3 regions of the Glaciimonas sp. OK215 genome follow, and region 2 is predicted to be linked to each of the others. Evidence: predicted binding sites of a transcription regulator. Region 2 holds the regulator's gene; each other region holds the start of a gene.
What was found. The regulator sigma-54, encoded in region 2, starts transcription at its own class of promoters, with help from an activator protein. The targets are predictions, from matches to a motif close to TGGCANGNAANCTGCTTT.
Positions count from the first base shown of each region.

Region 1: the regulator sigma-54 is predicted to act here: its motif matches at 5,320-5,337, upstream of pedF (cytochrome c-550 PedF).
Region 3: the regulator sigma-54 is predicted to act here: its motif matches at 7,236-7,253, upstream of AC3CHX_RS10955 (GTP cyclohydrolase II).

Region 1 covers NZ_CM173544.1:5,631,730-5,641,953, forward strand. Annotated here, with positions in the region: gene puuE (allantoinase PuuE) at 1-166, opposite strand, end outside; gene AC3CHX_RS26040 (aspartate/glutamate racemase family protein) at 225-959, opposite strand; gene AC3CHX_RS26045 (NCS1 family nucleobase:cation symporter-1) at 1,121-2,599, opposite strand; gene AC3CHX_RS26050 (MurR/RpiR family transcriptional regulator) at 2,860-3,723, shown strand; gene AC3CHX_RS26055 (substrate-binding periplasmic protein) at 3,869-4,675, opposite strand; gene pedF (cytochrome c-550 PedF) at 4,810-5,280, opposite strand; gene AC3CHX_RS26065 (sigma-54-dependent Fis family transcriptional regulator) at 5,553-7,445, shown strand; gene AC3CHX_RS26070 (alpha/beta fold hydrolase) at 7,459-8,418, opposite strand; gene pqqA (pyrroloquinoline quinone precursor peptide PqqA) at 8,511-8,585, shown strand; gene pqqB (pyrroloquinoline quinone biosynthesis protein PqqB) at 8,666-9,583, shown strand; gene pqqC (pyrroloquinoline-quinone synthase PqqC) at 9,580-10,224, shown strand, end outside.
Region 2 covers NZ_CM173544.1:5,512,138-5,522,361, forward strand. Annotated here, with positions in the region: gene AC3CHX_RS25405 (monovalent cation:proton antiporter family protein) at 1-1,029, opposite strand, end outside; gene AC3CHX_RS25410 (KpsF/GutQ family sugar-phosphate isomerase) at 1,171-2,190, shown strand; gene AC3CHX_RS25415 (KdsC family phosphatase) at 2,190-2,759, shown strand; gene lptC (LPS export ABC transporter periplasmic protein LptC) at 2,767-3,366, shown strand; gene lptA (lipopolysaccharide transport periplasmic protein LptA) at 3,427-3,966, shown strand; gene lptB (LPS export ABC transporter ATP-binding protein) at 3,968-4,720, shown strand; gene AC3CHX_RS25435 (RNA polymerase factor sigma-54) at 4,738-6,231, shown strand; gene hpf (ribosome hibernation-promoting factor, HPF/YfiA family) at 6,339-6,692, shown strand; gene AC3CHX_RS25445 (DUF4197 domain-containing protein) at 6,875-7,573, opposite strand; gene AC3CHX_RS25450 (deoxyguanosinetriphosphate triphosphohydrolase) at 7,727-8,890, opposite strand; gene aroKB (bifunctional shikimate kinase/3-dehydroquinate synthase AroKB) at 8,887-10,224, opposite strand, start outside.
Region 3 covers NZ_CM173544.1:2,430,976-2,441,199, forward strand. Annotated here, with positions in the region: gene AC3CHX_RS10905 (GlxA family transcriptional regulator) at 1-849, shown strand, start outside; gene AC3CHX_RS10910 (VOC family protein) at 859-1,332, opposite strand; gene AC3CHX_RS10915 (M90 family metallopeptidase) at 1,513-2,403, shown strand; gene AC3CHX_RS10920 (hypothetical protein) at 2,412-2,627, opposite strand; gene AC3CHX_RS10925 (cupin domain-containing protein) at 2,721-3,047, shown strand; partial or broken gene AC3CHX_RS10930 (c-type cytochrome) at 3,084-3,279, opposite strand; gene AC3CHX_RS10935 (hypothetical protein) at 3,806-4,285, shown strand; gene AC3CHX_RS10940 (hemerythrin domain-containing protein) at 4,305-4,901, shown strand; gene AC3CHX_RS10945 (cytochrome C) at 5,064-6,398, shown strand; gene AC3CHX_RS10950 (c-type cytochrome) at 6,399-7,112, shown strand; gene AC3CHX_RS10955 (GTP cyclohydrolase II) at 7,312-8,556, shown strand; gene AC3CHX_RS10960 (DUF1688 family protein) at 8,553-9,803, shown strand; gene upp (uracil phosphoribosyltransferase) at 9,832-10,224, shown strand, end outside.

The sequences.
Region 1 (10,224 bases), 120 kb from region 2:
ACAGAAACTGTTCGGAACTGCGGTCGCCATGCAGCACGCAGTTTTCCCCGCCTTCCTCATAGTTCAATACGAATTGCAGCGCCAGCCTGGCATTGCCCGGCCATTGCGGGTTGGGTGGGGTGCGTCCATAACCGACCAGGTCGCGTGGATAATCATCTGTCATCATCAATATCACTCAAAATTAAAATGGCCTGACAAAGAATATGCAGGCAAAGAGTTGCTACTCAGCCTCGTGCAAAATTTTCCAGCAAGCCTGAATACGGTTTTATCGGAGGCGCGGCCCAGTCGCCGCGCTTGCTGGTTTTCAAACCAAGCTGCACCAGGCTTTCCACCAGTTTGACTGCGACCGTCACACCATCGATCACCGTGATGCCAAGCTCACGCCCGATGGCTTCACAGAGGTCGGACATGCCGGCGCAACCGAGCACAATGCTGTCGGCCTTGTCTTCGTCCATCGCGCGGCGGCATTCGTCGACGATAATCCGATACGCATCCGAACCGGGCTTTTCCAGATCGAGCACGCATAGCTCGCACGCCCGCACCTTGCGACAGAAACGGCTCATGCCATATATTTCGGCCAGATGCCAGGCGATTCCGCAGGTACGCTCGAGCGTGGTGACCACGCTGAAACCGGTGCCGATCAGGCTCGCCGCATGCATTGCCGCTTCCGCGATGCCGATCACGGGGCCACGTGCCGCTTCACGCGCGGCATACAGACCGGGATCACCGAAACAGGCAATCACATAACCGTCGACGCCATCGGCTTCGCCCAGCCGGATTTCATCGAGAATGCCAGGCACACTCAGCGCCTCGTCGTAATAGCTTTCGATGGATGCAGGCCCCATGCTCGGACTGACCGCCAGAATTTCCGTACCGGCGGCAGCGACCTGGCGCGCGCTATGGCCGATTTTCTCGGTCATGCTCCAGGTCGTATTGGGATTGATGATTTTAATTTTCATGATTGGACCTAAATAATTTAGGTGACTCGCCGCCGGGAAGAATAGCGGCGAGTCGGGGGATGAAGCTTGTCGCCAGGCGAGCGAGCCCCATCAGGAAGCGCCCTGACGCCCGCTGCACAACTACGCCTTATGCAGAATAAGGCTAGCATTCGATTGTGGTTTTACAAGGAATCCGGCAGTTCGCCCGCTAACCGTCCGGCCGCCGGCGCTGCCCGTTTGTCGCTGATGGTCCAGTAAATCGCCAAGCCGCAGCCCATGCCGATGAACCAGGTGAAGTTGGCCAAGCCGCCGAGAGCAGGGACCAGCACGCACAGGATCGGAATGATGGCCGACGGAATCAATGCCATGATGGCTTTGGGGTTGTAGCCATGGCTATACCAATAGGCGCCCTTATGATCCATCGTGTACAGGTCATCGACGATCACTCTTTGCTTCTTCACCAGATAGAAATCGGCAATCAGGATACCGAACAGAGGTCCGATGAAAGAGCCCAGGATATCGAGCGTGTAATGGATCACGTGCGGGTTATTGAACAGATTCCACGGTGTGATGAAAATAGAACCCACTGCCGCGATCATGCCGCCCATGCGCCAGCTGATCAGCTTCGGTGCCACGTTCGAAAAATCGAAGGCCGGTGAAACAAAGTTGGCGACGATGTTGATGCCGACCGTAGCAATCATGAAGGTCAGGCCGCCCAATACCACGGCAAAGGTGTTGTCGATATGGCTGACCATTTCCACAGGGTCCGTGATCAGCTTGCCGTAAATCGGCAGCGTTGCAGCGATACATACAACTGTCAGCAGCGAGAAGCCGAGGAAATTCACCGGCAGTCCCCAGAAATTGCCCTTCTTGACCGATTTGTAATCCTTGCCGTAACGCGAAAAGTCACCAAAGTTGAGCATCGGGCCGGAGAAATAGGACACTACCAGCGCGACCGCGTTAATCATCACCGGAAGGGCTTGCATGCCGCTGTACTTGATGCCGCCCAGATTCAGGTCGATCTTGCTCCAGCCAGCCTTCGAAATGAGCCAGACTGCCAACAGGATCATCACCACATACACCGCCGGGCCAGCCCAATCGATGAATTTACGGATGCTGTCCATGCCAGTCCAGAACACGATAGCCTGCAGTACCCACATCACCATGAAACCCAGCCATCCCAGATACGACAAGCCGACAAACCCATACAGTTTGACATCGGCATAGGGCGCCATTTGAGGGAAGAACTTTAGAACGATCAACAGGAAAGCGCTCGATGCAAGGTAGGTCTGGATGCCGTACCAGGCCACCGCAATCAGGCCGCGGATAATGGCCGGAATATTCGCGCCGAGCACGCCGAAGGTAGTACGGCAAATGACCGGATAAGGTGCGCTTGTGACCTGACTGGGTTTTGCCACGAGGTTGGTAAAGAACTGGACGATCATGATGCCCGTCAACAGCGCAACCAGCACCTGCCAGCTACTGAGTCCCAGGGCGAACAGACTGCCGGCAGTCACATAGCCGCCCACGCTATGCACATCGGACATCCAGAACGCAAAAATGTTATAGGTGCCCCAAGTCTGCTTTTTCAGCGGCGCCAGGTCTTCATTGGTCAGCCGATCGTCATACGACGGCTTGATAACTGCGTTATGCTTTTCCATCTTTGTCTCCTAAGGTTTGACATAGCAAGCTTTATTATTTTGTCTGCAAGGTGATGCTTTGCAGGCGTCTGCGTTCGTCAGTCGTGCACTGAATATGGCAGGACGCCGGTATTGCTTCATGCGCATTCGTTGCCTTCTTTGAGGCGATATTATTTTTTCTTCGACACTGCATTGAAAATCTTTTTTCAACCCGTGTCAAATCATTTTTTCACTTCGTGTAAAATATTTTTTCACTCAGCCGTATGCCAAAGATGCAACTCATGACTAAACCAACTTCTCCGGCAGCCAACCTGTCGATTCGCATTCAGCAGCATCTCGCCCAACTGCCGCAGGCTGAAAAGCGCCTGGCCGACATGATTCTGGAGTCGCCCGGCCACATGGCCAGCTACTCAGCCTCCGAAATCACGAAAATGGCGGGCGTGTCGAATGCCACGATGACCCGACTGGTGCAGCGCCTTGGTTATCAGAATTACGACCAGATGCGGCGCCTGGCACGCCAGGGCATGGACTGGGGCTCTCCGCTGTACCTGCTGGATCGCCAGGAACCGGGCACTGTTACCGATAGTTCGGACTTGTACGAGCAGCATATTGCCGCCAGCACACAAAACATCCGCGGCACTTTTGCCGGCATCTCGCCGCTGCTGGTCAGTGAACTTGGCGCCAAGATCGCCAAGGCTCGCCAGGTGAGGATTTTTGGGCAGCGCAACAATTATTTTTTTGCGGCCTATCTACACTGGCAGTTCATCCAGTTCCGCAGCAACGTTTATGTGCTGCCCCGCGCAGGAGAAACGCTCGCGGAATATCTGGTCGGGTTGGATCCGGAAGACATTTTTATCGTCTTCGGGCTGCGGCGGCGCAATCCGCTGCTGGCCGAATTGATTGCAGCGGTTAGCCGTTTCGGCGTGAAAACGCTGCTGATCACGGATTCCGCCAACCGTGGCGACCTGGGAGCGACCTGGGTGCTCAAATGCGATACCAAAAGCCCGATACCGCTCGATAACCACACCGCCGTGATGGCGCTCTGCCACGTTCTGTCCGCGCAGGTGATTGAAAAAGTCGGTACCGTGGGTCGACAGCGGCTGGTAAAAATTGAAGAGCTGCACGCAGCGTTGAAAGAGTTGTGAGCGATTGAGATTGCGCCACGCATGCGCTGGCGGCAACGATAGCGGGTGGTAATGAAGTCTGTCGGACTTAGCGAGGCGCAGCGAAACTCAGAATAGCCGAGTCCGCTGCCCGATAGTTAATGCGAAAGCCGGTAGCCGACCGAAGTCACGGCGCAATCACCTGCACGCCATGTTTAGCAAAAATCTTGGCCATCTCACCGGATGCAATCAACGCGTCGGTCGCGTCTTGCAATAATTTGACGAGCGCGATGTCATCCTTTTTCACCGCCATGCCAAGCACCCAGCCTTTGCGTGGCAAGCGCTGAAACGCGACCTCGCTCATTTGATAATTGGGATCTTTTCTCAACACCGATTCTATTTCCGATCGGTTGGCGACTACCCCATCCAGTTCGCCTGCCTTGAGTTTTTCAAGTGCTTCCGTTGCCGTCGGATAGATTTTCACGCCGTCCCGAAACTTGCCGTCTTCCGCACCAAGAAGCAAAACTGCGCCGATCGACACCTTTTCGACACCAATCTTCTTTCCGGCGATCGCATCGAGATGATCGAAGCGCGGCAGCTTGCGTATGTCCCGTACCAGACACACCGTCTCACGATGATACGGTGCGAAAATTTCCACCTTGTCATTCTGCTGCATCAGACTCTGATCGACCGGCACATGGAGTAGAACATCAGCCGGACCGTAGCCGAGATAGTGTCCCTTCCAGACCATGTTGCGCAAATCGTCGCTCAGCTCTTCGCCGGCAGGAAACGGCAGCAAGCTCAGCTTCAGTCCCAGCTTGTCGGCCAGTGCCGCCGCCAGATCGATATCAATGCCGCCGTCGCTCGCCGAAAACGGTGCAAAATCGTTATACACAGCCACCTTCAGCACACCGGACTGCTTGATTTTCAGAAAATCGGCATTCGCTTGCGCTTGCGCCGTCGACCATAGACATAGGCACGCGAGCGCTAACATCGCGCTCAGGACTCTACGAGAAAATTTATACATGGTGCAGCACCCTATTCTGTTTGCAAATGTCTCCGCTACCATGACATAGCCACGCCTGACTCACACACTTTGAAGCACACAATCCGCGTGGCTCTGCCGGCTTACTTGATTGCGCGCAAGGTCTCAAGGTAAGCCTTGATGGACCACATGGCTTCCTGATTCAGGACACCTTCGAACGGTGGCATGTAGACAGCGCCATTGCGCACCTTCCCATGACGAATGGATACCAGGAAATATTTATCCGTTTCCTTGTAGCAGGCTTGTTTTTTCGCTTCGCTTTTGAGATCCGTACAGTCGCGATCCAACAACCGCAAATCCGGCGCAATACCGCCGGATTGCGCCTGCAGTCCATGGCATCGTGCGCAATTTTCAGCGTATCCGGATGTTCCGATTTTCACCGCTTCCTTCTGGCCGCTATAGGGGTTTTCAGTGCGCCATGCCGGTCCAAGTGCAGGCAATGTTTTTGTATCTATCGGCTGCGGCGTCACATCGCCATGCGCAAACGCAAACGATGGCGTCAATACAGCGGCCAATAAAGAACAACCCGAAATGATGTGTCTAATATTTTTCATACAATCTCCTCGACAACGTTTTGACAGAATGAGGAGGTAGAGGCAATTGCCGTGCCAGGAAAATCAGGCGCACAGCGGTGTGGTTTCTGTTCCATTTCTGAACAGGTGGAATAGCAGGTGCCATATAAATGCACAGCCTGAAAACAAGGAATGGCATGCCGTCTGGATCAACGCTCCGCAGGAGACCGGGCCATGCGCCGGCAGGCAAGCGGCGCCACCGACGATAAAACGGCGTTGTGCGTGGCACGCTTTCTGCATGCAATACGCACATGATGATAGAAGAATCCCGTCTGCGCTCTATAGCGTATGGCTTGTCCGAAACGGAGAAGCCCGATTTCAGTCCCATAGAGCGGACTGATTTGTCGCTATTGCTGGAGCAAAACCGCATTCTGCATACGCATGCGTTGCCGGTGATGGAAACACTCTACGAACAAATCATCAATACCCACAACATGGTGATCCTGACCGACGTCAACGGTCTGATCGTGCACACCTTGGGAGACGACGATTTTTTGGAGAAGGCCAATCGGGTCGCACTCAAACCCGGTGTCACATGGTCGGAGGCCAGCAAAGGCACCAATGCGATTGGCACCGCGATCGCGGAGCAACTGCCGGTACAAATACATGCCAACCAGCATTATCTGGTGGCCAATCACTTTCTGACATGCTCGGCGGCGCCGATTCTCGATCATCAGGGCAATGTGATCGGCGTGCTGGATGTGACCGGGGATCAATCCAGTTTTCACAAGCATACGATGGCGCTGGTGCGGATGTCGGCGCAGATGATCGAAAATCATATGTTTTCGGCTGCGTTCCAGGATGCCATCACCTTGCACTTCAATACACGACCGGAATTCATCGGCACGCTGATGGAAGGGATTGCCTCGTTCACCCCGGGCGGAAGATTCCTTTCTGCCAACCGGACCGGATTGTTTCAGCTGGGCTTGTCGTTACCGGCACTGCGATTACATACATTCAGCTCACTCTTCGGCTTACCCATCTCCGCCTTGTTCGACCATTACCGTACGGCCGTACCCGGATTGCTGAATCTTTGCATGCCTAACGGCGTGCGCGTGTATGGACGTGCCGAACTGCATCTCGCCAATAATGCCTTCCACCATGCCGTGGAGTTGGTCCGCGACGCCGATGACGAAGACACCGGCACAAACCAGAGCTTGTGCTCGGCAGCTGGCAATCGCACGAACCAGACGGCCCGACGCATGTCCGGACTCCGCTATCTGAATACCGGCGATCCGCAGGTAAGCGCCCTGATCGACAAGGTTAACAAAGTGCTGGGACGCGACATTCCGATTCTCATCATGGGCGAGACCGGAACCGGCAAAGAATTGCTGGCGCAAGCGATCCACAATGATTCGCCGCGTGCCAACGGTCCGTTTGTGGCGGTCAATTGCGCGTCCATTCCCGAAACGCTGATTGAATCGGAATTGTTCGGATATGAAGACGGCGCGTTTACCGGTGCGCGTAAAAAGGGCGCCATCGGCAAGATCCTGCAAGCCAATGGAGGGACGCTGTTCCTCGACGAAATCGGCGACATGCCGTCCAATCTGCAGTCGCGTCTGTTACGGGTACTGCAAGAACGCATGGTCACGCCGCTGGGGAGTACCAAGTCAATCACCGTGAATGTCGAATTGATCTGCGCCACCAATCGCAATCTGCGCGACCTGATCGCCAAAGGCAGCTTCCGCGAAGACCTTTACTACCGCCTGAACGGTCTGGTAGTCAGGTTACCGCCGCTACGTGAGCGGACCGATATAGAAATCGTCGTCGAGAAAATACTCATGGCAGAGTCCGCCGGCGGACGCTATACGGTCACACCTGACATCATGCGGCTGTTCAAGCTGCATGGCTGGCCGGGCAATTTCCGCCAACTGACGAACTTGTTACGCACCGCGATCGTCATGGCCGATCAGGATCGCGAAATTCAACACCAGCATCTGCCGGACGATTTTCTCGAAGACATCGAACAGTCGCAAGCCCATGAAGCGAATCAGAATACCAATTTACTGGTTTCCAGCGGCGCCAATCTCGAACAGGTAGAGCGATCGGTTATCCAAAAGTCGTTGGCCTCCAATGGCGGCAACGTATCCGCCACAGCGCGAGCCCTGGGCGTGTCGCGCAACACCATCTATCGCAAGATTCTCTGAAAAAAAGCGTCGGTCACAGCACATTTCGCAGATCATGAATGGCCTGTTGCAGCGCGCTCCGGATGGCGGGATCGGACGGCGTATGGGTTCCCCCGGCCACCCATCGCAAGTCGGCATGCGGCATGAATCGTTGCAGGCGACAGGCATTCTCCGGCGGACAAATCCAGTCGTGCGTACCGTGAATCATGATGGTCGGCACGCTTGCGGCCTTGCGTGCAGAACGGAATAGCCTGCCCTCGGTGACAAAACAGCGATGCGACAGGTACTGCGCTTGCAGGATGTATTTCGCCAATCTTGCCGCGCTGCCGCTTGCCGGCATCGCTACCGCCACTCCCGTCATCGCCTGCAACACGGCATCTTCATAATCACTCCAACGCGCTGCGGCGTCGTGTTGTTCATCACATGTTCCGTTTTGCAGCAGCGCTGTTAAGGATTGGAGCACATCCTCTTTCTGGAAATGCGTCCATCCATGGGTCAGACGCCCCCATGCATCCGGCACCAAAGCCCGCAGCGACTGGAAAAACCAGGTCATCTCGCGAGGACTTGCCAGAAACGTCCCGCGCAACACCAGTCCGGTCAATCGGTCGGGGTGGCATCCGGCGTACAGGATGCCCAGCGTGGCCCCCCACGAGCCACCCACGACCAGCCACCGATCGATGCGCAAGTGCCGGCGCATATGCTCGATATCGAGGATCAGATCGGGCGTACGGTTATGCGCCAGCAAGGCGCTCGGGATGCTGCGTCCGGCACCGCGCTGATCGAACAGCACAACCCGCTGGCGCGACAAATCGAACCAATCCAGCATCCCCGTACTGCAACCGCTACCCGGCCCGCCATGCAAGACCACTGCCGCAGGCGCATCGATGCAGCCATATTCGGCGAAATACAGGCTATGCCCGTCGCCGACGGACAACCAGCCGGCGTGGAATGGCGCAGGAAAAACCTTCGGCATGGAACTTGCGTTTATCGACATGATTGCATCAGTTGTTAAGGCGCCTTATGGGCAATGCTTGCATGCAATCACAAATCGTACCTGGTATTTTTTTCTATTCAATGGAGTCAATCATGACCTGGAACAAACCTGCGTTTTCCGACCTGCGTTTTGGCTTTGAAATCACAATGTACATCGCCAATCGTTAATAGCTAATCAGCATCTTTGGACAGTGCGGCGATTGCAAAACGATCGCCGCACCTGATCCCGGGCTTAACCTACTCAAACAATGAAAATCATCGTATTAGGCTCTTCAGCAGGTGGCGGTTTCCCGCAATGGAACTGTAATTGCCGTAACTGCAGCGGCGTCCGCGACGGCAGCATCAACGCCCGGCCACGCACGCAATCGTCGATTGCGGTGTCGTCCAACGGCAGCGACTGGGTATTGATCAATGCCTCGCCCGACATCCTGACGCAGCTGCGCGCCACGCCGGCGCTGCAGCCGGGGCGCAGCGCCCGCGACACCGGCATCGCCGCGGTGATGCTGATGGATGCGCAAATCGACCACGTGACCGGACTATTGATGTTGCGGGAAGGCCGTCCGCTGCCGCTGTATTGCACGGCGGCGGTATGGGACGATCTCACCATCGGCTTGCCGCTGGTCCACGTGCTATCGCATTACTGCGGCGTGCAATGGCACGTTCTCGCCCCCAACCACACCATCGCGCCGGTGGAAGTGCCGGGGATAGACGACATCCGCTTTACGCCGTTGATGCTCTCCAGCAAAGCGCCGCCCTACTCGCCGCATCGGGAAATGTCGCAGCCCGGCGATAACCTGGGGCTCCTCATCGAAAACAAGAAGAACGGAAAGAAGATTTTCTATGCGCCCGGCCTGGGGAAAATCGAAGCGCATATAGAGGCGGCCATGCATGCAGCCGATTGCCTGCTGGTCGACGGCACCTTATGGACGGAAGATGAAATGATCCGGCTGGGTTTTTCCGCCAAGAAATCGGCCGACATGGGGCACCTGCCGCAGTCGGGCAAAGGCGGCATGATCGAGGTGCTGGATGCGATCGCCGGACCGCGCAAGATACTGATACACATCAACAACACGAACCCGATGCTGGATGAGGATTCCGCAGAGCGGGCAATCCTGACGCAGCACGGCATCGAAGTCGCATTTGACGGCATGGAGATCGATCTATGACTAAGCTGATACAACCCGCAGGCGACACTTCCCGCGCATGGGACCACGCCGAATTCGAAGCGCAACTGCGCGCCAAAGGCAGCGGCTACCATATCCACCATCCATTCAACGTCAAGATGAACAACGGTTTGCTCAGCCCTGAGCAGCTGCGCGGCTGGGTTGTCAATCGCTTCTATTATCAGATCAATATTCCGCAAAAAGACGGCGCCATCATCGCCAACTGTCCCGATCGCGCCATACGCCGCAAGTGGGTCCAGCGCATACTCGATCACGACGGCGCGGAAGGCAATGCCGGCGGGATTGAAGCATGGGCCCGGCTCGGCGCAGCCGTTGGCATTCCACGCAGCGAGCTATGGTCGTTGCAGCATGTGGTGCCCGGGGTGCGGTTTGCCGTCGATGCCTATGTCAATTTCGCGCGGCACGCACCATGGCAAGAAGCCGTCTGTTCCTCCTTGACGGAAATGTTTGCCCCAAAAATCCACAAGGACCGTTTAGCCAACTGGCCGCAGCATTACGCCTGGATCGAAGCCGACGGCTTGCAGTATTTCCGCAGCCGCATCTCGCTCGCCGAGCGCGATGTCGAGCACGGACTGCAAGTGACGCTAGCCCACTTCATCACACGTGCCCAGCAGGACCGTGCG
Region 2 (10,224 bases):
TTCACCCGCTTGCGCCAGCGCCAACCCGGTCCGTAATGCGACGCCGGTAGAAGAGCCGAAGACTTTCGCCAACGCCGCAATCAGGCCAAATTTGAGCAATACGGGTCCGCTCAGCAGCAGCAATACCAGCCACCAGTTTTCGATGACCAGGCGCACGTTCAACAGCATGCCGATGGTAATGAAAAACAAGCCGAGCAAGACATCGCGGAATGACTTGATATCCTCTTCCACCTGATGTTTGTATTCGGTTTCCGAAATCAGCATGCCCGCAATAAAAGCACCAAGCGCCAGCGACAACCCGGCACGCTGCGTAATCCAGGCCGCACCGAGCGTGATCAGCAGCAGATTGAGCATGAACAATTCTTGCGAGCGGCGCCTGACCACAATCTGGAACCAGCCGCGGATCAATTTCTGGCCGATGAATAACAGCAGCACCAGGACCATGGCCGCTTTGGCGCTGGCCCAGCCCAGCGTTGCCGCCAGATTGCCGGAATCTTTTGCCAGCGCCGGGACGATGATCAGCAACGGCACCAGCGCCAGGTCCTGGAATAGCAGCACACCCATGATGCGGCGACCATGTTCGGTCTCCAGTTCCAGCCGCTCCGTCAGGAGTTTCGAGACGATCGCGGTGGACGACATGGTCAGCGCGGCACCCAGTGCAAACGCCGCTTGCCAGCTGATATTCGTCAATTGCGGCAGGAGGTAGGCGGCGACCCAGCCGAACAACATGGTGGCGCCTATCGTCAGCAGCACCTGCGCCATGCCCAGCCCAAACACGATGCGGCGCATCGCCGACAGTTTGGACAGCGAAAATTCCAGACCAATCGAAAACATCAAAAACACCACGCCGAATTCAGCCAGCGCGTGCGTCGTCGCGTTGTCTTCGGCAAAACCGAGTGCGTGGGGACCAATCAGAATGCCGACCGCCAGATAACCCAACATCGGCGGCAAGTGCAACATGCGAAAAGCCACGACACCGAGCACGGCGGAGCCAAGTAACAAAATGGTAAGTTCTAATCCGGAAAGCATGCTTGTTCAGTTCGTAGTTAATTCATAATAAATAGAGATTTTGCAACACAGCATCCTAAGTTGGAAGGCCGCCCTCAGATTAATTGCAGCAGAATGACACTGGCAAGTTTTTTGCTTTGGGAATTCGTTTATACTTTCGAGATGAGTGTAACCGATGCCAAAATCTTGCCAAAATCTTTTAACGCCACCCGCGCGCTGGAACTTGCACGCCAAACGCTGCAAATCGAAGCCGACGCCATCCTCGCCCTGAAACACCGGATTTCCGACAATGCCGATGCGCCATTTGCGCAAGCGGTTGCGCTGTTGCTGAACTGCAGCGGCCGCGTGGTCGTTTCCGGAATCGGAAAATCCGGTCACATCGCCCGCAAAATTGCGGCGACACTGGCCTCAACCGGGACCCCCGCCCTGTTCATCCATCCAGCCGAAGCCGCCCATGGCGATCTTGGCATGGTGACGGAAAATGATGCTTTTATCGCCATTTCCAACTCCGGCGAAACCGCTGAGCTGATGGCGATAGTGCCTATCGTCAAACGCATGGGCGCAACCCTGATCGCGATGACCGGCAACGATGACTCCGGACTGGCGCAACTGGCAACGGTCCATCTCAACGTCAAGGTAGATCAAGAAGCGTGCCCGCTGAATCTGGCGCCGACCGCGAGTACTACCGCGACCTTGGCGCTGGGCGACGCGTTGGCGGTGGCTTTGCTGGATGCGCGCGGCTTTCGCGAAGAGGATTTCGCCCGCTCCCATCCCGGCGGCGCTCTCGGCCGCCGTTTGCTGACCCACGTGCGCGATGTGATGCGCAGCGGCGACGAGATTCCGGCAGTCACCGCCGATGTGTCCCTATCGGCTGCATTGCTCGAAATCACCCGCAAAGGGATCGCCATGACCGCCGTGGTGGACGACAAATTTCATCCTGTCGGCGTGTTTACCGATGGCGATCTGCGTCGTTTGATCGAACACGTACAAGATTTTTCCAAGCTGTCTATCGCTGATGTGATGCATGCCAATCCGCGCAGCGTCGGACCGGATCAGCTGGCGGTCGACGCGGTACAGATAATGGAGAAGTTCCGCATCAATCAGTTGCTGGTGACGGATCTCGACGGCACGCTGGTCGGGGCGCTGCATATCCACGACCTGACCCGCGCCAAGGTGATTTGATGGCTGTCATCGACAACACCGTCGGCGCGAGTGCGGAAGTATTGGTCCGCGCAGCGCAAGTCCGGCTGATGATTTTTGACGTCGATGGCGTTCTGACTGATGGCGGCCTGTTGTTTGGTGCTGACGGCGAACAGCTGAAACGCTTCAATGTGCTCGATGGTCTGGGCATCAAACTGCTGCAACAGGCAGGCATCGCCACCGCCATCATCAGCGCCCGTCAATCGGCAATTGTCAGCCGTCGCGCCAGCGATCTCGGTATCACGCATGTCCATCAGGGCGTGCATGACAAACATGCCGCGTTCCTGGCGTTATTGGCGCAGCTCAAGCTAACGGCGGATGGCTGCGGCTTTATTGGCGACGACATCATTGACCTGCCGATTCTGGCGCGCGCCGGCTTCGCTGTCAGCGTTCCTAACGGCCATCACGAAGTCAGATCGCGCGTGCACTACGTCACACAGGCCAGCGGCGGCCATGGCGCAGCGCGTGAAGTATGCGATTTGATTCTCCGTGCTCAAAACAAGTATGAAGCTGCTCTGGCACCGTATTTGAGCGCCATTCCCGGGTGCTGAAGGCTGTATGAAAAACCTGCGTTCAACCTTTCGCCTCCGTTTCATGTTGCTGCTGGCGCTGTGCGTGGCACTGACGCTGGGCAGCTTCTGGATCATGGAAGTGATGCGTAAAGATACTGAGCAAATGATGCCGCGCGCGCCGCGTGTTGCGCCTGACTATTACGTCGAAAAATTTAACTATGTGCAACTGGCCGTCAATGGCCAGCCGCGCTACAACATCTCCGGACAGCGCCTGACGCACAATCCCGGCGACGACTCATTTGACGTAACGCTGCCGGTGATCCACAGCCTGGACAAAGAAAGCCCGCCAATGACCTTGCGCTCCGACACCGCCAAGATCGAAGACAACAATAGCAAAGTCAATATGTATGGCAATGTCAACGCGGATCGCCCGGCAACCGCAAAGTCCTCGAAGCTCCATTTGCAGTCCGACTACCTGTTGCTGTTGCCTGACGACGACATCATGAAAAGCGACAAGCCGGTCGAGATCACGATCGACCAATCGAAAATGACGGGTACCGGCATGTATGCCAACAACGCGACGCGAGAATTGCGCCTGCTGAGCAATGTCCGCGGCACCTATCGCGCGGCACCGCGCCAACCGTAAGCAAGCCGCTCGCATACCCAGATAATGCCTTGTGACGTTATCCTTTTTTCAGGACTTTTTATGAAACGTGTTCTTTTTTTATCGCTACTTGCATTGCAACTGATGTTGATGTCGGGTGCGCGCGCCGAGAAAGCCGATGCCGATAAACCGTCGAATGTAGAAGCGAATCAGTTCACCCTGGATGACGTCAAGCAGATCAAGATCTTTACCGGCAATGTCGTCTTGACGCGCGGCACACTGGTAATGAAAGCCAACAAGGTGGTCGTCACCACCGATCCATCCGGCTACCAGTTCGCCACCCTGTATGCGGCGCCAGGCGGTCTTGCCACCTTCCGCCAGAAGCGCGACGGCGGTCCTGACCTGTGGATCGACGGCGAAGCTGAACGTATCGAATACGATGACAAAACCGAAATCGTCAAATTATTTTCAAAGGCCCAGATGCGACGCCTGCAAGGCAGCAAGCCTACCGATGTCGTCAACGGCGAATTCATCTCGTACGATAGCCGGGCCGAGTTCTACTCGGTCAACAACGATGTTTCCGGCACCAGCCAGCCAGGATCCGGGCGCATCAAAGCCGTCATCCAACCGAAGGGGAAATGAGATGACCGCCGCTAGCTCCAGCACGCTGATCGTCACAGGGTTGCAAAAAAGTTATGGTGCGCGCCAGGTCGTGCATGACGTGTCGTTGAAGGTAAAAAATGGCGAAGTGGTCGGCCTGCTCGGCCCCAACGGCGCCGGCAAAACGACCTCGTTCTACATGATCGTCGGCCTGGTGCCATCGGATGGCGGAGCGATTGACCTGGATGGCATCGACATCTCGCGCTTGCCGATTCATCAACGCGCCGTGCTTGGTCTGTCCTACTTGCCGCAAGAGGCATCGGTATTCCGTAAACTGACGGTGGAAGATAATATCCGTGCGGTACTTGAACTGCAGCGCCCGAATGGCAGCGGCCTCACCAAAAAACAAATCTCGGACAAGCTGGAATCCCTGCTGCAGGAATTGCAAATTGATAAGCTGCGCGAAAGTCAGGCATTGTCGTTGTCCGGCGGTGAACGGCGGCGCGTCGAAATCGCCCGGGCGCTGGCGACTAATCCACGTTTCGTGCTGCTGGACGAACCATTCGCCGGGATCGATCCGATTGCCGTGATCGAAATTCAACGCATCGTCCGCTTCCTGAAAGAGCGCGGCATCGGCGTCCTGATCACCGACCATAACGTGCGCGAAACGCTCGGCATTTGCGATCGCGCCTACATCATCAACCAGGGCAGCGTGCTGGCCAGCGGCAGTCCGGACGACATCATCGCCAATGAATCAGTGCGACGGGTCTATCTGGGTGAACACTTCCGCATGTAACCGAGTCCCAGGCACCGATGAAACAGTCTCTCCAACTCCGCACCTCGCAACACCTGGCGCTGACCCCGCAACTGCAACAATCCATACGGTTGCTGCAGTTATCGACGCTGGAGCTGCACCAGGAACTGGAACAGATCCTCTCTGATAATCCGCTACTGGAACGCCTCGACGATCCGCTCGACAACTCGGTCCGGTTATTGGCCGACGGTGCCATCAGCGGCACCGCATCAACCATGGATGCGCCGACTGGCGACAGCGAAGTCAGCAGCTCGCCAACCGAACCGGAAGCTGGCGGCGAAGTTCAGGAAGCCGGCGAAAACAGTCAGGAAAACGTTGACGGCGGCGGTGATAGCGAATGGAGTTTTGACGACGTCGCCCGTAGCGCCAAGGCACCGGACGACGAGGATGCAAGGCCCCAACTGGAAGCACACGAATCGACTCTACGCGAGCATTTACTGGAGCAGATGCGTGAAGCGGTGGACCAGCAACGCGACCGTGCGCTCATTGAATTGATCATTGATGCACTTGACGAGAATGGCTATCTGGAGGAAACGCTGGAGGATATTTACGCGCGTCTGCCCGAGCAGTTGGAGATCGAAGTCGAAGAACTATTGACGGCATTGAAGATGGTCCAAAGCTTCGATCCGACCGGAGTCGGCGCCCGCGACGCCTCTGAATGTCTGGCACTGCAAATTAAGGCTTTTCCCAAGATCCCTTTTGTCACCCGCCGTCTGGCGCTGACAATTGTGCAAGATTATCTGACCTTATTTGCCCAGCGCGATTTCAATAAAATCAAGAAAGCGCTGGATTGCGATGACGAAGATTTGCGCGAAGCGCAGGTGGTGATCAAGCAATGCAATCCGCATCCAGGCGCTACCTTCGCCGGCAACACCTCGGACTACGTGGTGCCAGACGTGATTGTCAGACGGGCCAAGAATGGCTGGCAGGTGATGCTCAACAATGACGTTATGCCAAGACTGCGCGTCAACGCACTTTACGCCAACATCCTCAAACAAAGTAAGGGCGAAGGATCGCTCAATTCGCAATTGCAGGAGGCCAAATGGCTGATCAAGAACATGCGGCAGCGCTTCGATACAATTTTGCGTGTCGCCCAGGCAATTGTAGAACGCCAACGCAACTTTTTTTCGCATGGCGCAGTCGCCATGCGGCCTCTTGTGTTGCGCGAAATAGCTGATACACTAGGTTTACACGAGAGCACCATTTCTCGCGTAACCACTCAGAAATACATGCTCACCCCCCATGGGATGTTCGAATTAAAGTATTTCTTCGGTAGCCATGTTGCTACGGAGGCAGGTGGAGAGGCTTCCTCAACGGCGATACGGGCGTTAATCAAACAACTCATAGGAGCGGAAGATTCTAAAAGTCCTTTCTCTGACAGCAAGATTGCCGATATGCTCGCGGAACAAGGTATGGTTGTAGCTCGCCGTACTGTCGCAAAATATCGCGAAGCATTAAGAATTCCGCCGGTTAATTTGCGCAAATCTCTGTAGCTGTTTGCTTGTTTGCACAACCGTCGTTGTGTTCTGACTGATCGATTCAGCGTGAGTTGATCACCCGGAGTCCGAACCGCCAACGACACATTTGATAGGAGCGCTGTATGAACTTCACAATTAGTGGGCATCACCTCGACGTAACTCCCGCCATTCGCGAACACGTGCAAAACAAACTGGAGCGTATCAAACGCCACTTCGATCAGGTCATCGATATCAGTGTGATCCTGACAATCGACAAAATCACCGAGAAAGAAAAACGCCAAAAAGCTGAAATTAATCTGCGCGTTAAAGGCAAAGACCTGCATGCCGAGAGCATTGCGCATGACCTTTACGCTGCCATTGATTTACTGATCGACAAGCTCGATCGTCAAGTGATCAAATATAAGGACAAAATGCAAAACCACCAACACGACGCGATTAAGCATCTGCCCGAGGAATTACCGGTCGCAGCGACGTGATGGTAGCGGTTCTCTGAACCCGTCAACGCAAGAATCCGCTCAATAAACTGATTGAGAAAATTCTATACTGACAAATGAGCAAGGGCGCAGTCAATGCGCCCTTTGTTATTGGTGGAAGTCATTTGCGGGCGTAATGTTTGATGGTCCGATCAGCCCGACAAATATGGCCCCGATTCAGTCCATCATTGCTTCATCGCACCGAATACCTTGCCGATAATCGCACTGCCGGTACCAATCGGATCGCGACGAATCGCCTTTTCTTCCTCGCCTATCATGTAAAACAAGCCATCCAGCGCACGTTGCGTGACATAACCTTCAACCGTCGCAGCTTGTCCTGGCACCAGACCTGTTTTGCCAACCAATCCCATGGTCGCGTTGTATTGCGCCGAGACACCGTTACGATCGGTAATTTGCTTCACCATAGGCAGGAATTTCACACTCAATGGCGCAGCAGTTTTCTCTCTGAAAAAATCAGTGACCGACGTATCGCCGCCACTCAGAATATTTTTCGCATCCGTGACCGACATGGATTTCACCGCATTCAGCAATAATGGCTTGGCCAACGGCACAGCAGACTCTGCCGCGTGATTCATCGATACCACCAGATCGTCCAATTGCTGCCCCTTGCCCGTCATTCTCAAGAGTGGGCGAGCCTGCTCCAGCAGGCCTGGCAATTCAATTTTTACTTTGTCGTTATTCAGAAATCCATTTTCAACGCCGAGTTTGGAGACCGCGACGGTCGCGCCTTTCTCAAGCGCTGCTTTCAGTCCGGCACTGGCGTCCCGATTGCTCAAATCGGCCAGCGAAAAAGCCAACGCCGTGGACGCGGTCAATGAGATCGTCAGTCCCAGGCTCAGTGTAGGTTGAGAGAAAAATTTCATGACTGATCCTTTATAGAAAAAGTAGAGCGGATGAGCGTAGCGTCATCCACCATGTGACGTACGAAAATACGGGGCGGTATCAAATACCCACAGGCTTGCTTGGCCGCTGTATCTGAAGCGCCTGGCGCAAGCGGGTGCGGCGTTTCGAAGCAATTACAGATGACCTTCATCGACCAAAAACAGCCGTCGATGTTCGCGTATCGCATAGCGGTCTGTCATGCCGGCAATATAATCGGCGACCTGACGCGCTTGTAATTGCGCATGGGCCGCCTGCGCCGTACTGTCCTGCTGCGCCAATTGATAATCCGGTGGCAGCAGGCTCGGCTCGCCGACAAAACAGTCAAACAACTCGACTATAATGCGGCGCGCCTTGCTGGTCATCCGATTGACCAGATAGTGGCGATACAGATTCTCACGCAGAAAGCGCTTCAGCTCGGCCGCCTCGCGCGTCATCAGCTCCGAGAAAGCAATGAGTGGCGCGGCATCCCGCACGTCTTCGACGGTTTTCGGCTGCGCAGCCAGGATGCGTTGGCGCGACGTTTCGATCAGATCGTTGATCAATGCATTGATCATGCGCCGCACCGTTTCATTGATCGCACGACGACCACTCAGACCGGGAAAGATTGTTTCGACCTCACGGTTGTGACGTGCAAAGAAATCAATTTGCATCATCTGCTCCAGCGACAGCAGACCGGAACGCAAGCCATCGTCGATATCGTGATTGTTGTAGGCAATTTCATCGGCCAGATTGGCGACCTGCGCTTCCAGCGTCGGCTGCTTGCGCTGGATAAAACGCTGGCCGATATCACCGAGTCTTTTGGCGTTGGCCACAGAACAATGCTTGAGTATGCCCTCACGTGTTTCGAACATCAGATTCAAGCCGTCGAACGCGCCGTAGCGCTGCTCCAGCTTGTCGACCAGCCGCAGGCTTTGCAGATTATGTTCGAAACCACCGAAATGCATCATGCAGGCGTTCAAAGCATCCTGGCCGGCATGGCCGAACGGCGTGTGACCGAGATCGTGGGCTAGCGCAATCGCCTCCACCAGATCTTCATTCAATTGCAGATTGCGCGCGATCGAACGCGCGATTTGAGCGACTTCTATGCTGTGTGTAAGACGCGTGCGGAACAAATCGCCTTCGTGATTCACGAACACCTGGGTCTTGTATTCAAGTCGACGAAATGCGGTGCAATGCACGATGCGATCGCGGTCGCGCTGGAACTCTGTGCGCGTATTGGGTGCCGTCTCGCCGAACAAACGTCCTCGCGATGTCGCTGAGTGGGCAGCATACGGGGCGAGAGACGTTTCTGCATTCATCGTGGGGCAGGACCAGTAGCCAGGTGTTGTATCGTTGCCAGCACTGCTTCCTGGGGCGCCGTGGTGACCAGGGATGCTCCTAGCGGGTTCATCAAAATGAATTTGATTTGACCGTCTTCGTTTTTCTTGTCGATCTGCATCAACTCCAGCCAACGCGCAGCACCAAGATCCGGTGCGACAACCGGCAAGCCGGCGGCTTGTACCAGCGCGCTGACGCGTTCAAGCGCGACGGCATCAATGTAACCCAAACGATGCGACAGGTCAGCCGCCATGATCATGCCGCAACCAACCGCTTCGCCGTGCAGCCATACGCCATAGCCGAGGCCGGATTCGATTGCATGGCCGAACGTGTGACCAAAATTCAGAATGGCGCGCAAGCCGCCTTCGCGTTCATCCTGTCGCACCACATCCGCTTTGATTTCACATGAACGCTGAATCGCATATGCCAGCGCGGCGCTGTCACGCGCCATCAATTTGCCGATATTCGCTTCCAGCCAGTCGAAGAATGACGCGTCGATGACAGCGCCATATTTAATCACTTCTGCCAGGCCGGCAGACAATTCGCGCTCAGGTAGCGTTTGCAAAGTCATGGTATCGGCGATCACCGCCTGTGGCTGGTAGAACGCGCCGATCATGTTTTTGCCAAGCGGATGATTAATGCCGGTTTTACCCCCGACGGAAGAATCAACCTGCGCCAGCAAAGTCGTCGGAATTTGTACGAACGGCACGCCGCGCATATACGCTGACGCCGCATAACCGGTCAGATCGCCAATGACGCCGCCGCCGAGTGCGACCAAGGTGGTTTTGCGGTCGCATTTTTCTGCCAGCAAGCGGTCAAAAATCACCATCAGGCTGGCCCAGTTTTTTTCTTCCTCGCCATCCGGCAGAATGATTTCAGTCACCTTCTTGCCTGCTGCCAGCAGCGCTGCCCGCAAACCCGCAAGATACAGCGGCGCCACTACGGTATTCGTCACGATAGCGACTTGCTTGCCTTTGATCAGTCGCGCAATCCGATCGCCATCCGCCAGCAGCGCTTGCCCGATCTCGATCGGATAGCTGCGCTCACCCAGTTCGACCCGCAAGCTGATTGAGGGTGTGGAGGCGGCCGTGCCAGCTGACGAATTGAACGATTTTTGCTGAGTCATAGGAAATTCGATTGGAATGGTATTGCTGCTATCGGCAGAAGTAGCGCTGAGGTTGGCGGCGGTTTTTGCAAGATCCATTGCCGCATCAAGCGGCACATCGGCGTTGATACGCGTCATATCAAGCTGAGACAAAATGCTTTGCACCAGAAATTGTACGTTAGGCCGTCCTGTATCGATAATGATATCGGC
Region 3 (10,224 bases), 3.1 Mb from region 2:
CCGTTTTACGACATTGCCATGCTTTCCGAGCATGGCGGTGCAGTCACGAGTTCGGCGGGTGTTCGGGTGGATACCAGCCCATTTGACCGGCGCGATTTCGATACGGTGATGGTCGCAGGCGCAATGCAGATGATTACTTCATCAACGCCATTCATTACGTTCATCCAGTCGGCCAGTGCAGCCTCGCGCCGAACCGCGAGCATTTGCACGGGAGCTTTTTTTCTGGCTGAGGCCGGCTTGCTGGATGGTCGTCGCGCCACCACGCATTGGGCCCAGGCCAGGGATTTGCAGCGCATGTTTCCGAAAATCCGGGTCGAGGAAGACCGCATTTTCATCCATGACGACAAGTACTGGACATCGGCCGGCATGACGGCATGCATCGACTTGTGTCTGGCATTGGTGGAACAGGATTTAGGCTTGGAGCCAGCGCGCGCCATTGCCAAAAAGATGGTGGTCTATCATCGACGCAGTGGCGGACAGTCGCAATTTTCAGCCTTGCTTGAGCTGGAGCCGAAGTCGGATCGGATTCAAAGCGCGCTCAGTTACGCCAAGCGCAATCTGCGCGGCGTGCTGTCGGTCGATGAGTTGGCAAATGCAGCCAATTTGAGCCGGCGTCAGTTCAGCCGCGCGTTCCGGATCGAAACCGGACAATCGCCAGCCAAGGCGGTAGAAACACTGCGGGTTGAGGCGGCCCGTTCCATGATAGAGCAGAGCAATCATCCGATCGATGTGGTCGCCAGGGAAAACGGATTTTCAGACCCGGAACGGATGCGGCGCGCATTTATTCGCGCTTTCGGGCAGCCGCCGCAGGCTTTCAAGCGTGCCGCACGGCTGGATGCGGCCTCTTAGATTGAGCGGTCAGGCATTATTGTAAGCGTGCTCCAGGAGCGCAATATTCAGCTTCTTCATTTGCAGCATCGCTGCAAAGGCTCTTTGCGACGCAACGGCATCCTGCCCACTCATCATCCTCATCAATACATTGGGAACGATCTGCCACGACACGCCGAATTTGTCCGTGAGCCATCCGCACTGCTGTTCTGCGCCGCCGACTAAAAGTTTCTCCCATAAATCATCGACCTCCTCTTGTGTCTCGCAGCGCGCGACAAAGGAAATGGCTGGGGAGAAGGTGAATTGCGGGCCGCCATTGAGCGCTAAAAATTCTTGCCCGTCGAGAATGAATTCGACTGTCATCACCTTTCCGGCTGGCAGCGGGGTACCTTCCGGGTAGCGGGTAGTGTTGACGATTCTTGAGTTCTTGAAAATGGAGACATAGAAGTTGGAAGCCTCTTCGGCTTTGCCATCGAACCAAAGGCACGGACCAATTTTCTGCATGTTGGTTGACTCCCGACGAAAGGTGGATTCAATCGACAACGACCGGGTGTACTCACCCTCTTACGGGGAGTGTAGGACAAATTCTCCGTTTGGCAATGCAGCGAGGGCGGTGTCCTGACAACTGAAGCGTAAACGGATTGTCTCAACGAGCCTCATAATCAGGGTAGTCCGATAACTGGTATGTTGACTGTCATCGATACAGAATTTACCGATCGTAAGGCGTCGCTCATCGACTGCCTCACACTGGCTAACCCGCTTATGAATGCCTTGTTGACTTTAATTATTATCATAGTCGCCATAGTGCTGGCGATCTGGATACCAAAGTTTCGCTTGAAACGCGCAATTCAATCCCGCTTTCCCGATCATTTTGTAGCAATTCTTGAAAAGAACATGCCAATTTATTCGAGAATTCCTATTGCGCTGCAACAACAATTGCAGCGATTGATTCAGCAGTTTCTGCATCAAAAGAGATTTTACGGTTGCGGCGGGCTGGAAATAACCGATGAAATCAGGGTCACGATAGCCGGTGAAGCGTGCTTGTTGTTGTTAAATCGCAGCTCACTTGTTTACCCTGAGTTAAGGTCGATTCTGGTTTATCCTTCTGCGTTCGTAGCGCCGAGGACGGAGCTAGCCCCGGGCGGGGTTGTGACGCACCGTGAGCAGGGCCTGCTGGGGGAGTCATGGGGTGATGGCCGGGTGATATTGGCATGGGACCATGTGCAGCGCGGTGCCAGAAATTTTACCGATGGGCACAATGTGGTCCTGCACGAGTTTGCGCATCAGTTGGATAGTGAGTCCGGCAGTACCAATGGCGCGCCGTTCCTGGGCAGCCTGTCGAGTTATCGAAGCTGGGCTGCAGTGCTCTCGCGAGAATTTGCAGCGTTGCAATCGGATGCCCTGCATCACCATGAAACGCTGCTCGACCACTATGGCGCTACAAATCCGGCAGAGTTCTTTGCCGTCGCAACCGAGACTTTTTTTGAAAAACCGGTGCAAATGGCCGAACAGCATCCTGAGTTGTTTGAAGAGCTGAATAAGTATTACCGGATTGATCCGCGACAGTGGCTGTAACTGACAAGCTATTCATCCATGCCATTCAGCGACTCGATATCCGCTATCGCCGTGCGCAACATCAGTTCGGACGTCGCCTCGTGCGGCAGTATGCCGACCACAATGGCGTCGGGGACAGATTTTTTCATCTGGCCATCGCGCTGGATGAAATATTCATCCTGATCATATTCGATCGTATACAACAGGCATTGCCCTTGGCTTCGCCTATATTCTTGTATGGACATATTGATCTCCATTTAGGTGATGCTGAACGTTCCTATTCTACTTCCAACTTGCTCTGCTAAACTTAACCGCACTGCACGTCAAGGAGAAACCGCATGGCAATATCACATCTTTCGTCTGGCGAGGTTGCGAGCCTGCTGCCACTCGGCGATAAACTTGAACAGACGCCGAGCACGGCATTTTTCAAGGCCGAGCGCCTCGAAGTCATGCGCATCGTTCTTCCGGCTGGGAAACGGATGCCCGAGCATGCGGTAGATGGACCGATAACGGTGCAATGTATCGAAGGGGAAGTCGATCTCGGCATGGGGGACACGCATACAGTCATTCGTACCGGCGACCTCCTTTACCTGGCGGCCGGGGTCCCGCATGAACTGGCAGCCATCCAGAACTCGTCGCTACTCGTGACCATCGTTCTCCTGTGACCGTCGGACGTGCCGGGTTAAATCGCTTTCATGTATCTAACGGCTCGCGTAGTAGCGCGCCGCGGCATCAATCTCTTCAGGTGTCATTTGCCGGGCCACGTTTCGCATTTGTTCGTTGATGTCATTACGTCTGGTGCCGCTGGCAAAGCCCAGCAACTCAGTGCGAATATAGGATTCGGGTTCGCCATCGAGCCGCGGTGTCGCTCGCGTGGTCGCCGTGGCAGGCAGCGCATGCTCCTTGTCCATGACAACCGACGCAAGCCTGGACGCGCGTCTCCATCGTATCGGGCACCTTTTCAGTGGGCGGCGCCACTGTCTGCGCCATACTCACGCCGTATAGCGATCCAGCCAGGCAGAATATCAATGGAGATACGTATCGGATCACGCTATTGTTCTCCCACGCATATCTGATTGGATGACTAATCCCGCAATCTGCATCCCAACCGGGATTGCAAGTGGCTACCATCTGACTACTTCGATGCAATGTACGCCAGACCGGTGAAAAATTCCAAAGAAATTTGGAATATGGATCAAATGCGACGTATCACTTTTCTTTGGCCTTAAGTCAACGCTATTCATGGTTTGATTTTTTGGGCAAATTTTTGATGTGCATCAAACGGGCCTGCTGACCGGGCTACTACTTCTAGCTACACTTAATCTAGTGGTGCTTAGCAGCCGATGCGTTACGACCGGTAGGTCAGAAGGTCAAAATACGTCCGGCCATCTGATCGTCGATTATAGACACACCGGAGAACGCAATGTTTGCATCCCTTCCGACCCAAGTGGCGGCCGCGATCAATTCGCAGTTGGCATCGCAACAGGAACTATGGGTTTCGCTGAACAATAAAATGCTTGAAAGCGTCGAGAAGTTTGTCAATCTGAACATGATTGCGTCTGCAGCGAGTCAGCAATTGCTGACCGCTGAAAATGCCCCAGGGTCCTGTTGGGTCAGCGCCAGCCATGTTGGACCGCTGTCGTATGGCTATCAAGTTGCGGACGTCGCTTGGTGTTTGTACGCCGAGCTTGCAAAATTGGCGCGAGCACGCGTCGACCAGACTAATCGAAAGATGGCGGAATTGTTTGAGGATAGGGCAAAAAATGCGCTCGGCGGCGCCGGCAGGATGGGTTCCATCGCCATGCCGATTCCTGGCAAGTCTTCGTCAGAGTCACCTGAGACAATTTCCCGGGAAAAAAATCCGATGCTGAATCCGCACAGGCAGTATCGACAGCCGAATTAAGAAATTAGAGGAGCTGATCATGCAATCGCCACGGCAGCGTAATGCGGTACGTATTATCCTGGACGAACACGAGCAGTTGTCGGCAGTGACTCGCGGCATGCTGCATTTCGTGCGTCTTATCGATAAAGGCGAGCAGGCGCCAGGGCTGATGGTGTTTCGCGCGATGCTCTACTACATACGGGAGTATCCAGAGCAGGTGCATCATCCAAAAGAAGACCAGTACCTGTTTGCGCGGTTGCGAGACCGGACCCACGAACTTGATGAGACGCTCGTCGAGCTGGAGTTCCAGCACGGGCAAGGTGAGGCGCTGGTGCGGGAATTGGAGCATGCACTGACCCGCTATGAGCTGCAGGGGAGTGCTGCATTTCCGGCATTTCGTGACCTGGTGGAGCGGTATGCCAAGTTTTATTTCAGACACATGCATTTGGAAGAGGAGGTGATTCTGCCTGCCGCCAAGCGTTTGTTGACGCCAGAGGACTGGGCCGTGGTTGACGCCGCGTTCGCTGGCAATCTCGACCCGTTTGTCGGGGCCGACCTGAAAGTGGACCTCGAAAAGCTGTTTTTGCTGATTGTTAATATTATTCCTGCACCGGACGGCGAGGAGGCTCCGATCTAAATTAAATATGCATGCACATGCTGTTCGTGTGCGATCGGAACGTTGTGACGGCGCAACGACGTTGACAAGCGTCGCACGCTTGCTTATTGTCAATTTATCCGAGCCCGATTCGGAACCTTTCAATAATAATTTCAATAATGATGAGAAGGGAACTACCTCGACATGGACTCGTTCATAACGCGATACCTGGGCACCAGATATTTCTATCTGTTAGCCGTCATCTTCCTAACGCAAATCTTGTTGAACTCACCGGTAGCCCATGCGCTGCCGGTGTTCGCGCGACAAACCGGACAAAATTGCATGGCCTGTCACGCCGGCGGGCAATTTCCGGAGCTGACTGCCTATGGGCGATTGTTCAAGCTGACCGGTTACACCATCGGTACGCGCACCGTTCCGCTGTCGGTAATGGGGGTCGCCAGTTTCACCAAGAGTTCGAATCCGGACAGCGACGTGGCGTTCGCCAAAGATGCGGTCGCCTTGTTCCAGACCGGCAGCGTCTTCGTCGCTGGCAAGATTACCGACAATGTCGGCGTGTTCGCACAAGCGACCTTCAATAACTACGACCATCAAAATCCGGACTCGGGTAAATGGCAAAGCAAGTGGGTGTCCGACAATTTCGATTTGCGCTACGCGGATCGATTCATCGATCTGAACCGGGACCTGATCGTCGGCCTGACCTTGACCAACAATCCTTCCATCTCCGACCCCTGGAATACCGCACCGGCGTGGATTCAATATGTCCCGACGGGCTTTGGAGTCACCGGACCCGACGCCACGCCGATCATCAGCCAGCTCGGCGCGCAGGTCGCCGGCGTGGGTGCCTATGCCTTCTGGAACCAGACCTTGTATGCCGAGCTGGCTGCGTATCAGACCGCCAACGGCGCCTGGTCGTTCTTGAGCCAGGGCACGTCGGATCAGGACCAGACCAAGCTCAGGGGCACCAATCCCTATTTACGGCTGGCGCTCAGTCACGACTGGGGGCCGCATAGTGCAATGGTGGGGATGTTCGCCATGAATGCCGACATCTACCCCGACAACCAGAATCCGACCGGTCCGACCACGCGCTTTCGCGACCGCGGGGTGGATGCGCAGTATCAATATCTGCTGGATCCGCATACCGTCACGGCACAGTTCAGCTATATCCGGGAAACCATCGCCAATGGCGACGTGACCGGCATTGCGGCCAATGGGTCGAATACCCTCAATCAGCTAAGGCTGAAAGCCAGCTATGTTTACCGGGCGAAATACGGCACCAGCCTGAGCTACTTCAGGACGACCGGAACGTCGGATGCGACCTTGTACCCGGATGTGGCCGCCAATCCCGGCACCCGCGGCTGGGTGCCCGAAGTGTTCTGGCTGCCGGTGCAATACGTCCGGGTTGGCGCGCAATACTTTGCCTACACCCAGTTCCACGGGGCCACCAGCAACTACGATGGGGCTGGCCGCAATGCGAAAGATAACAACACACTCTTTCTCTATGTGTGGGGAGCCTACTAAATGCATAGCTATGATGATCATCATCCCGTACCACGCATGGCCAAGACAACACGATTCGGGAAACTCAAGCGGAAAGGTGCTTATTTACCCCTTGGCGTGCTCGTCGTTGCCATGGTTGCCGGTTGTTCTTTGCCGGAACGGTCGCGTTCCCTGGACGATCCGAATGTCGCAGCCAAGACACTTGCGTTGCAAGTCTGTTCGAATTGCCATGGCGTTCAGGGCGTGTCCGTGTCTCCCAACTTTCCGCATCTGGCGGCGCAGTCGGAGCCGTATCTCGTAGCGCAACTGAAGTCGTTCAAGAGCCATGGCCGTTCGGACCCCGCAGGATTCGAGTATATGTGGGGCATCAGCGCCCGACTGAGCGACGAGCAGATCAACGGACTCGCCGCTTATTTTTCGTCCCAGAAGCCCGCTCCCGGAAAATCCGGAAATCCGGCGCTGCTCCACGCCGGCCAAACGATTTTTGAAAATGGCATAGCCGCCAGCAACACGCCGGCCTGTTCCGGATGTCATGGTGCCAAAGGCGAAGGCATTCAACAATTCCCGCGTCTGGCCGGCCAGCACGCCGACTATATCGTCAAGCAACTGATGGTTTTTCAAAGAACCGAGCAAAGGCCGGAAGGCGCCATGATGAAAGTTGTCACGCACGCCCTCACACCCGAGAATATGAAAAATGTCGCGGCCTATTTGGAGGCCATGCCACTTGCCCAATAACGTGTGCTGGCGAGTTGCCGCACCATGTCGTTTGGCGTATGGGTGCCACTAGTGCGGTCGGTGCGCTGTTCAGTGCGGTGACATAGACCGTCGCGTCCTGTGCTTAAAATCCAGATTCCCAATTGGCACAGGAAGTGCTAAATTAGTAAAAACCTGACTATTCAGTCAGGTTTTCCCGGGTTTCGAATCTGGAGCGATCATGTCTGACCATATCGTGCTTACGTCCCATTCCCAAGGCCGCAAGGAAAACGCCGCCACTGACATCCATTGGGGTGCCGCCAACGCAGAAGATCGCGGCCCGGTGGTTGCCAGCCTGACCAATTCGCAGCAACGCAATGCGATCGGCACGCACTCGGGCGCGTATGCGGTCTATCGCGCGCTGGCTATCGCAGCCGGGTCGCTCGCCCGCGAGCACCGGCCCGACCTGACCAATACGTCGCCGGCCGAGGACATCGGTCCGCATCCGCAATGGGCGTATCCCGACAAGATTGTGTCGCTCGACCCTTACGGCCACCTGGTCGGCAGCGTATTCGCGCAACAGATCGCCGCCGGCATGGACATCCGGCCGACGATTGCCATCACCAAAGCCCACATCAACATGCCGGAACTGAAGGATGCCATCGTCGCCGGCCGCCTCAAGCCCGATGGCCGTATCCTGTTTGCGAATGGCGACGTGCGCGTAACCAAAGCGGCGATCGACCCGGTCTGGTACCTGCCGGGCCTGGCCAAGCGTTTCGGCATCCAGGAAAGCGCGCTGCGGCGCAGCCTGTTCGAACAGACCGGCGGCATGTTCCCGGAACTGGTCACGCGCTTCGACCTCAAGGTATTCCTGCCGCCGATCGGCGGCATGACGCTGTATTGCTTTGGCGACATGAGCAAGCTCGGCCGGGAAGATACCCGGGTTGCCTGCCGCGTGCATGACGAATGCAATGGCTCCGACGTGTTCGGTTCCGACATCTGTACTTGCCGCCCTTATCTGGCGCACGGCGTCGAGGTCTGCATCGAGATGGCACAGCAGGATGGCGTGGGACTGGTGATCTACAACCGCAAGGAAGGGCGCGCATTGGGCGAAGTCACCAAGTTCCTGGTGTATAACGCGCGCAAGCGCCAGGTCGGCGGCGACCGCGCCGAGACCTACTTCGAACGTACTGAATGTGTTGCCGGTGTGCAAGATATGCGGTTCCAGGAACTGATGCCGGACGTGTTCCACTGGCTTGGCATCAAGCGCATCGACCGCTGGGCATCAATGAGCAACCTGAAGCATGGCGCATTGACCGCACAGGGCATTGAAGTGGTCGAGCGGGTGCCGATCCCGGACGAGCTGATCCCGGCCGACGCGCGGGTCGAGATGGATGCCAAGGTGGCGGCGGGTTATTTCTCGGCCGAGGCCGCAGTATCGAGCGAAGAGCTTACCGTTGCCAAGGGCCGGGGCTTGTCCGAATGAGCGCAATGATTTCGCCCGACAGCGGCTGGCATATGCCGGTGCCGGACAACCATCCGGCCGCACGGCTGCTGACTGCGCAGGCGGTGCGCCGCCAGTGTGCGCAGATCATGGCGCGGGCCGAGCGCGCCGCAGCCACCCATTTCACCTGGCATCCGGAGCGGCTGGAGCAGGTCGCTGCCTATGTGGCCGACACGATCAGGTTGCACTATCCGGACCTGGCGGTGCCGTATCACAGCCGCTGGAGGCATTTCGGGGCAGGCGGCATCGACCGCTGGCAGCAACTGGCGGCGCACGCCGGTTTGCACGGCAGCGAGCGCGCGCGCACCCGGATCGACCTGGTCATACCGAGCGTGCTGCTGGATGCGGGCGCCGGGCCGGACTGGCGCTACATCGACCAGTCCAATCAACTCCAGCTGACCCGCTCGGAAGGCTTGGGCGTGGCCAGCCTCGCGCTGTTTGCCGACGGCACACTGTCGGCTGACCGCAAGCAACCCTTGCGCACCGATGCGGCGGCGCTGGTCGCATTGTCCGAGCACACCGTGGCGGCTGCTTTCCAGGTCAGCGACAGCAATCCGATGGTGGGACTCGCGGGCCGGGTGCAGATGCTGCGCCGGCTCGGCGCAGTGGCCGGGGCCACGCCCGCGGTATTCGGCCCGACGCCGCGTCTGGGAAATCTGTTCGACTATCTGGCCGACCATGCACACGGCAAGGAGATAGAAGCTTCATTCATTCTCGAAACCCTGCTGCGCGCGCTGGGGGCGGTGTGGCCCGGCCGCATCCTGCTGGACGGCGTGTCGCTCGGCGATTGCTGGCGCCATCCGGACGTGGAGGGCGGCTTGCTGCCTTTCCACAAGCTCATGCAATGGCTGACTTACTCGATGCTGGAGCCGCTGGAAGAGGCGGGCTTTTGCGTCACCGGTCTCGACCAGTTGACCGGCCTGCCGGAATACCGCAACGGCGGCTTGCTGCTCGACCTCGGGCTGGTGCTGCCGCGCGATCCGGCTTTTTATAGCAGCAGCCTGACGGTAGATCAGCCGGCGGTGGTCGAATGGCGCGCGCTGACGGTGATCGCACTCGATCGCGTGGCCGACGCAGTGCGCCTGCAGCTGGGTGTGAGCGCCGAGGCGTTTCCGCTGGCGCGCGTGCTGGAAGGCGGCACTTGGGCCGCCGGACGCCGGATTGCGGCAGAACGACGGCCAGGCGGGATGCCGCCGGTCAACATCGTCAGCGATGGCACCGTATTTTGAGCAACACTGCACTAGTCCGGGAGATGCGATGACAACGAACCTGAACCTGATCAGCCACCCGCTGATCCAGCACAAGCTGACTTTGATGCGCAGCGAGGATACGACGACCGATAATTTCCGCCGCCTGCTGCGCGAGATCAGCCAGATGCTCGCCTATGAGGTCACGCGCGACCTGCCGACCGAGCTGGTCACGATCAAGACGCCGCTGGCGACGACGGAGTCGCCGGCCATCAGCGGCAAGAAGCTGTGCCTGGTGTCCATCATGCGCGCCGGCAACGGCATGCTGGATGGCATGCTGGACGTTCTGCCGGCCGCCCGTATCGGCCATATTGGTCTGTATCGGGATCCGGAAACGCTGGAACCGGTCGAATATTATTTCAAGGTACCCGAGGATATCAGCGAGCGCCTGGTGATCCTGGTC